Ancylobacter polymorphus: one gene and its partner. The protein of the gene in region 2 interacts with the protein of the main gene of each other region in a pairwise test. Links are inferred from orthologs where the notes say so. Each region holds a gene or a part of one and is shown on either strand. Other genes may lie near its edges.

Evidence for each region.
Region 1: the proteins of dprA (region 2) and recA interact in binary tests that used the Bacillus subtilis proteins (3 or more experiments, as listed by UniProt). The link is inferred for Ancylobacter polymorphus from one-to-one orthologs.

What each region holds. Positions count from the first base shown.
Region 1 is NZ_CP083239.1:2,941,923-2,945,154, forward strand. What follows is about bases 165-3,083. They hold recA (recombinase RecA), read left to right. Parts: upstream 165-1,043; coding sequence 1,044-2,123; downstream 2,124-3,083. Other genes in these bases: K9D25_RS13840 (FAD-dependent monooxygenase), read left to right, coding at 165-921; alaS (alanine--tRNA ligase), read left to right, coding at 2,323-3,083. Outside these bases: more of K9D25_RS13840, read left to right, coding at 1-164; more of alaS, read left to right, coding at 3,084-3,232. UniProt on the Bacillus subtilis protein: Multifunctional protein involved in homologous recombination, DNA repair and competence.
Region 2 is NZ_CP083239.1:3,614,961-3,618,263, forward strand. Bases 255-3,244 are described here. They hold dprA (DNA-processing protein DprA), read left to right. Parts: upstream 255-1,189; coding sequence 1,190-2,299; downstream 2,300-3,244. Other genes in these bases: K9D25_RS17315 (dihydroorotase), read left to right, coding at 255-517; plsY (glycerol-3-phosphate 1-O-acyltransferase PlsY), read left to right, coding at 581-1,186; K9D25_RS17330 (hypothetical protein), read right to left, coding at 2,328-2,546; topA (type I DNA topoisomerase), read left to right, coding at 2,822-3,244. In the rest of the region: more of K9D25_RS17315, read left to right, coding at 1-254; more of topA, read left to right, coding at 3,245-3,303. UniProt on the Bacillus subtilis protein: Protein that helps load RecA onto ssDNA during transformation. Binds cooperatively to circular ssDNA, is able to bridge different segments of DNA. Favors the loading of RecA onto SsbA- or SsbB-coated ssDNA and formation of RecA-DNA filaments.

The DNA of each region.
Region 1 (3,232 bases), 670 kb from region 2 along the record:
CATCTCACCGGCATGCCGTTCCCGGTCGACGAATTCGCCACCTGCCTGCACCGTGACGGGCCGGCGGTGCTGTTCCCGCTGGCGCCCGGGCGCTACCGCGTCATCATCGGCCTCGGCCCGAACCCTGCGCCGACGGCGCCGCCACCTCCTGATATGGCCGGCTTTCAGGCGCTGCTCGACCGGCGCGGGCCCGGCGGCATCACTTTGACCGAGCCGCTGTGGACGACGTCCTTCCGCATCAATGAGCGGCAGGTGGAGAGCTACCGGGTAGGGCGCGTCTTCCTCGCCGGCGATGCCGCCCATGTGCACAGCCCTGCCGGCGGGCAGGGCATGAACACCGGCATGCAGGACGCGGTGAACCTTGCCTGGAAACTCGCTCTGGTGCTGCGCGGCCTCGCGACCTCGCCGCTGCTGCTCGACAGCTACGACCCGGAACGGCGGGCGGTGGGGGCGGAGGTGATCGCCACCTCCGGCCGGCTGATCCGGCTCAGCACACTGAGCAATCCGGTGGCGCGGCAGCTGCGCAACATCGTCATGCCCTTCGTGCTTGGCCTCGCACCGGTGCGGCACGCCCTCGCTGGCGAGCTCACCGAGACCGCGATCCACTACGCCGACAGCCCGCTCAACGGCGCTTCCTGGGGCGCGGGCCCGCGCGCCGGCGAACGCCTGCCGCCGCTGCCGGGTGAGCCGCCCTATGGCGCGGGCGATACGCCGCGCTTCACCCTGCGGCTCGGCGACGGCGTGACCCCGCCGCCGGACGATCTGCCGATGGCCTTGCTCGATACGGTGATGCGCACGAACCCGGTGCCCGGCGGCATCGAGCTGGTGCGGCCCGATGGTTACCTCGCTCTGGCGGTGGCCGAGGGCGAATGGGAGCCGGTGTTGGACTATGTGCGCCGCCTCGGCCCGGAAGCGAACTGACAGGCGTGCGCGGCTGCGGTTTCGCAACGAGAACATATTGCGAACATCGAACAAACAGAGTACAAGTGCGGTAACCTCTGCCCCGCCGCCCTTTCCCCTTGCGCCCAGCCCGGAGCCCGGCAATGACTCAATCGACTCTGCGACTCGTTGAAGGATCTTCCATGGACAAGTCCAAGGCGCTCGACGCCGCCCTGACCCAGATTGAGCGCCATTTCGGCAAGGGCTCGATCATGCGGCTGGGCAAGAACGACAAGATCATGGAGATCGAGACGGTCTCCACCGGCTCGCTCGGCCTCGACATTGCCCTCGGCATTGGTGGCCTGCCGCGCGGGCGGGTGATCGAGATTTTCGGGCCGGAATCCTCCGGCAAGACCACGCTCGCCCTGCACACCATCGCGGAATCGCAGAAGAAGGGCGGCGTGTGCGCCTTCATCGACGCCGAACACGCGCTGGACCCGATCTATGCCCGCAAGCTCGGCGTGGACCTCGACAATCTGCTGATCTCGCAGCCCGATGCCGGCGAGCAGGCGCTGGAGATCGCCGACACGCTGGTGCGCTCCGGCGCGGTGGATGTGCTGGTGGTGGATTCGGTCGCGGCGCTCACCCCGCGGGCGGAACTCGACGGCGAGATGGGCGACAATCAGCCCGGCATGCAGGCGCGGCTGATGAGTCAGGCGCTACGCAAGCTCACTGCCTCGATCAACCGCTCCCACACCATGGTGATCTTCATCAACCAGATCCGCATGAAGATCGGCGTGATGTATGGCAGCCCGGAAACCACCACGGGCGGCAATGCGCTGAAATTCTATGCCTCCGTCCGCCTCGACATCCGCCGCATCGGCGCGATCAAGGAGCGCGAGGAGGTTGTCGGCAACCAGACCCGCGTCAAGGTGGTGAAGAACAAGCTGGCGCCGCCCTTCAAGCAGGTCGAGTTCGACATCATGTATGGCGAGGGCGTCTCCAAGATGGGCGAATTGATCGACCTCGGCGTCAAGGCCGGCGTGGTCGAGAAGTCCGGCGCCTGGTTCTCCTATGACAGCCAGCGCCTCGGCCAGGGTCGCGAGAACGCCAAGACCTTCCTGCGCCAGCACCCCGAGGTTTCCGGACGCATCGAGGCGACCATCCGCCAGAATGCCGGCCTCATTGCCGAGCAGATCCTCGCGGGCAGCGAAGAGAGCGAGGACGGCGACGACGCCGAGTGAGGCCTCGGCCGGGGTGGCGGCGGGCCTGCCTGCGGCATCTCCGGCTGTTGAGCGCCTGGACGGCAGCGGAGCGGGGACGACGCCCCGCTGCTTTCTGGACAAGGTGTTGATGCGTCGTTAGAACCGTTGCGCCCGCGCCGGTCGGTGCGGGTCGGCGCCTTTCGCGGCGCTGCTATCCAGCATCGGCGGACCCGGGTTCATGAGCGGCGTAAACGAGATTCGCGCGACCTTCCTCGACTATTTCGCCCGCAATGGGCATCAGGTGGTCGACTCCTCCCCGCTCGTGCCGCGCAACGACCCGACATTGATGTTCACCAATGCCGGCATGGTGCAGTTCAAGAACGTCTTCACCGGCATCGAGAAGCGGCCCTATTCGCGGGCGGTCACTTCTCAGAAATGCGTGCGTGCCGGCGGCAAGCACAACGACCTCGACAATGTCGGCTATACCGCACGGCATCACACCTTCTTCGAGATGCTCGGCAATTTCTCCTTTGGCGACTACTTCAAGGAGAACGCGATCGAGCTCGCGTGGAACCTGATCACCCGCGAGTTCGAACTGCCGGTGGAGAAGCTGCTCGTCACCGTCTACCACGAGGATGACGAAGCCTTCGGGCTGTGGAAGCGCATTGCCGGCCTGCCGGACGAGCGCATCATCCGCATCGCCACGTCGGACAATTTCTGGCAGATGGGCGATACCGGCCCCTGCGGCCCGTGCTCCGAGATCTTCTTCGACCACGGCCCGCATATTGCCGGCGGCCCTCCCGGTTCGGCCGACGCGGATGGCGACCGTTTCATCGAGATCTGGAATCTCGTCTTCATGCAGTTCGAGCAGCTGCCGGGCGGTGAGCGTGTGCGGCTGCCGCGCCCGTCGATCGACACCGGCATGGGGCTGGAGCGGATCTCCGCTGTGCTGCAGGGCACGCACGACAATTACGAGATCGACCTCATGCGTGCGCTCACCGGCGCCGTCGAGGAACTGACCGACGTGCCCGCCAACGGCCCGCAAAAGGCGAGCCACCGGGTGATCGCCGACCATCTGCGCGCCTCCACCTTCCTGGTCGCGGATGGTGTGCTGCCCTCCAATGAGGGGCGCGGCTATGTGCTGCGCC
Region 2 (3,303 bases):
CGCCTCGGCCTCGATCAACCACCTCACGCTGAATGAGCGCGACGTGGTCGGCTACCGCACCTTCTTCAAGCTCACCCCGCCGCTGCGCGCCGAGGATGACCGCCTCGCGCTGGTGCAGGGTGTCGCCGAAGGGCTTATCGACATCATCGTCTCCGACCACAATCCGCAGGATGTGGAAGTGAAGCGGCTGCCCTTCTCCGAGGCCGCCTTCGGCGCCGTGGGGTTGGAGACCATGCTCGCCGCCGGCCTGCGCCTCGTCACCTCGGGCGGGCTCGATCTGATGACGCTGATCCGCGCCATGTCGACCAAGCCGGCGGAACGGCTCGGCCTGCCCGCCGGCACGCTGCGCCCCGGCGCGCGGGCGGATATCGCCCTGCTCGCGCTGGACGACGCCTGGATTCTCGATCCGCTCACGCTCAAATCGCGCTGCCGCAACACGCCCTTCGACGAGGCGCGTTTCGAGGGCCGGGTGGTGCGTACGCTGGTCGCCGGCCGCATGGTCTATGAATATGTGTGACGGGCGCCCCCGCGCGCCCGCGCCCCTCTGTGCAACCGCCCGGAAGTCTGTAAGGTCGCAGGCATGAACCCGTCCCTGCCCGCTCTGTCGAGCCTCGCCGCATTGCTGCTGGGTTACGCCCTCGGCTCGATCCCGTTTGGCCTCCTGCTCACCCGGATGGCCGGCACGCAGGATATTCGCAGCATCGGCTCCGGCAATATCGGCGCCACCAATGTGCTGCGCACCGGCCGCAAGGGGCTGGCGGCGGCAACGCTGCTGGGCGATGCGCTGAAGGGCACCGTGGCCGTGCTGCTGGCGCTGGCATGGCTCGGCCCGGAGGCCGCGCTGGCGGCGGCGCTGGGCGCCTTTCTCGGCCATCTCTTCCCGGTCTGGCTGGGGTTCAAGGGCGGCAAGGGCGTCGCCACCTTTCTCGGCGTGACGCTGGCGCTGGCCTGGCCGGCGGCGCTGGTCTTCGCCGCCGCCTGGCTCGCCGTGGCGTTTGTCACCCGCTATTCCTCGCTCGCCGCGCTGGTGGCGAGCGTCGCCACCGCGCTGTCGGCGTTCTTCCTCGCCTCGACCCCTGTCGGCGTGCTGCTGAGCCTTCTCGCCGCCCTGCTGTGGTTCATGCACCGGGCCAATATAAGCCGCCTCCTCGACGGCACCGAAGGGCGCATCGGCAAAAAGGGGTAGCGCGTGAGCGGGCGCGGCGTTCATCTCGATCCCGAACAGCGCCGCGACTGGCTCCGCCTCATCCGGGCCGAGCATGTCGGCCCCCGCGCCTTCCGCAGCCTGATCAACCGTTTCGGCGGTGCCGCCGCCGCGCTCGACGCCCTGCCCGCTTTGGCGCGGCGCGGCGGCGGGCTGCTGGCCCCGCGCGTGCCGTCCATTGCCGAGGCCGAGGCGGAAATGGCGGCGCTGGCGCGGATCGGCGGGCGTTTCATCGCGCTGGGCGAGCCGGAATACCCGGCCCTGCTGCGCACCATCGAGGACGCGCCGCCGCTCCTCGCCCTGCGCGGCCGGGCGGAGGTGCTGGCGCAGCCCACCGTCGCCATTGTCGGGGCGCGCAACGCTTCCGGCGCCGGCCGGATGATCACGGCCCGCATGGCGCGCGGCCTCGGCCTCGCCGGCTGGGCCGTCGCCTCGGGGCTGGCACGAGGCATCGACGCCGCCGCCCATGAGGCGAGCCTTGCGACCGGCACCATCGCCGTCATCGCCGGCGGGCATGACCGCCCCTATCCGCGCGAGAACGAGCCGCTGATGGCGCGCATCGCCGAAGAGGGCGCGATCCTCACGGAAATGCCGATGGGCTGGGAGCCGCGCGCCCGGGACTTTCCCCGCCGCAACCGGCTGGTCTCCGGCCTCTCCCTCGGCGTCGTGGTGGTGGAGGCGGCGGAGCGCTCCGGCTCGCTGATTACCGCCCGCCTCGCCGCCGAGCAGGGGCGCGAGGTGCTCGCCGTGCCGGGTTCGCCGCTCGACCCGCGCGCCGGTGGCACCAATGCGCTGATCCGGCAGGGCGCCGCGCTGGTGACCGGGGCGGAGGACGTGCTGGAAGCGCTCGCCGCGCTGCGCGACCGGCCGCCCGTGCGGGATATGGAGGAAGATACGCCGGGCATGGACGCGGCCGAGCCGAGCGACGACATGAGGTCGCGGCTCATGGACCTGCTCGGCCCCTCGCCGCTGGCAGTGGACGATCTGGTGGCGCTGTCGGGCGCCCGGGTCAGCGAGGTGCAGATCCTGCTGCTGGAGCTGGAGCTGGCGGGCCGGCTGGAACGCCACCGCGACGGCAGCGTCTCGCTGGTCTGAACGCGGCCGAGGCTCGCGCCCACGCGGCTTAGGGCGCCTCGATGGAAGGTGCCCCGCGCCGTCCCGCCCGGCGCGTCTCGGTCTCGCGGTGGGCCGTGTCACGGGCCTCGGCATAGGCCATCTCAAGCAGATAAGACAGCATGTCCAGCTTGTTGCGGGCGGCGAGGGTCGCCAGTTCCCGTGAGAGGGCGGCGATGTACTCCGCCGCTTCCCTCACCGTCCTATGCGCAGGATCATTGTCGGTCACGTCAGGCGCCCGTGGCTGATAGCGGCACGGAACAGCGTACCACAGCGCCGCGACTTGTCACGCCAATTGCGTGCATTCATGAATATTACACAACCTTACCGAGCAGAGCGCGAAAGCGCTGCCACGGCGGCGACGGGTGCGCTGGAACAGCTGCGAAACCCTGCCCCGCGCATCCGTCTGCGGCACGGCGCGTGCTTGGCATTTGACACACCGGGGCCTCTACCCCATTTTCCCGGCCTCTCGGGGCTGGACCCTTCAAAGGACGTGGCGCGCACATGCAGGTCGTCATCGTCGAATCGCCTGCCAAGGCGAAGACGATCAACAAATATCTCGGCTCGGGCTACGAGGTTTTCGCCTCGTATGGGCACGTACGCGACCTTCCGGCCAAGGATGGGTCGGTCAATCCCGACGACGATTTCCGCATGCTGTGGGATGTCGATCCCAAGGCGCAGAAGCGATTGTCCGATATCGCCCGTGCGGTGAAGGAGGCGGACGGCCTCATTCTCGCCACCGACCCGGATCGCGAAGGCGAGGCGATTTCCTGGCACGTGCTGGAAGTGCTGAAGGAAAAGCGCGCGCTGAAGGCGCAGCCGGTCTCGCGCGTCGTCTTCAACGCCATCACCAAGCAGGCGGTGCTGGAGGCGATGCAGCATCCGCGCGTCATCGACGCCGCACTGGTGGATGCCTATCTCGCCCGCCGCGCGCTCGATTATCTCGTCGGCTTCACCCTCTCGCCCGTGCTGTGGCGCAAGCTGCC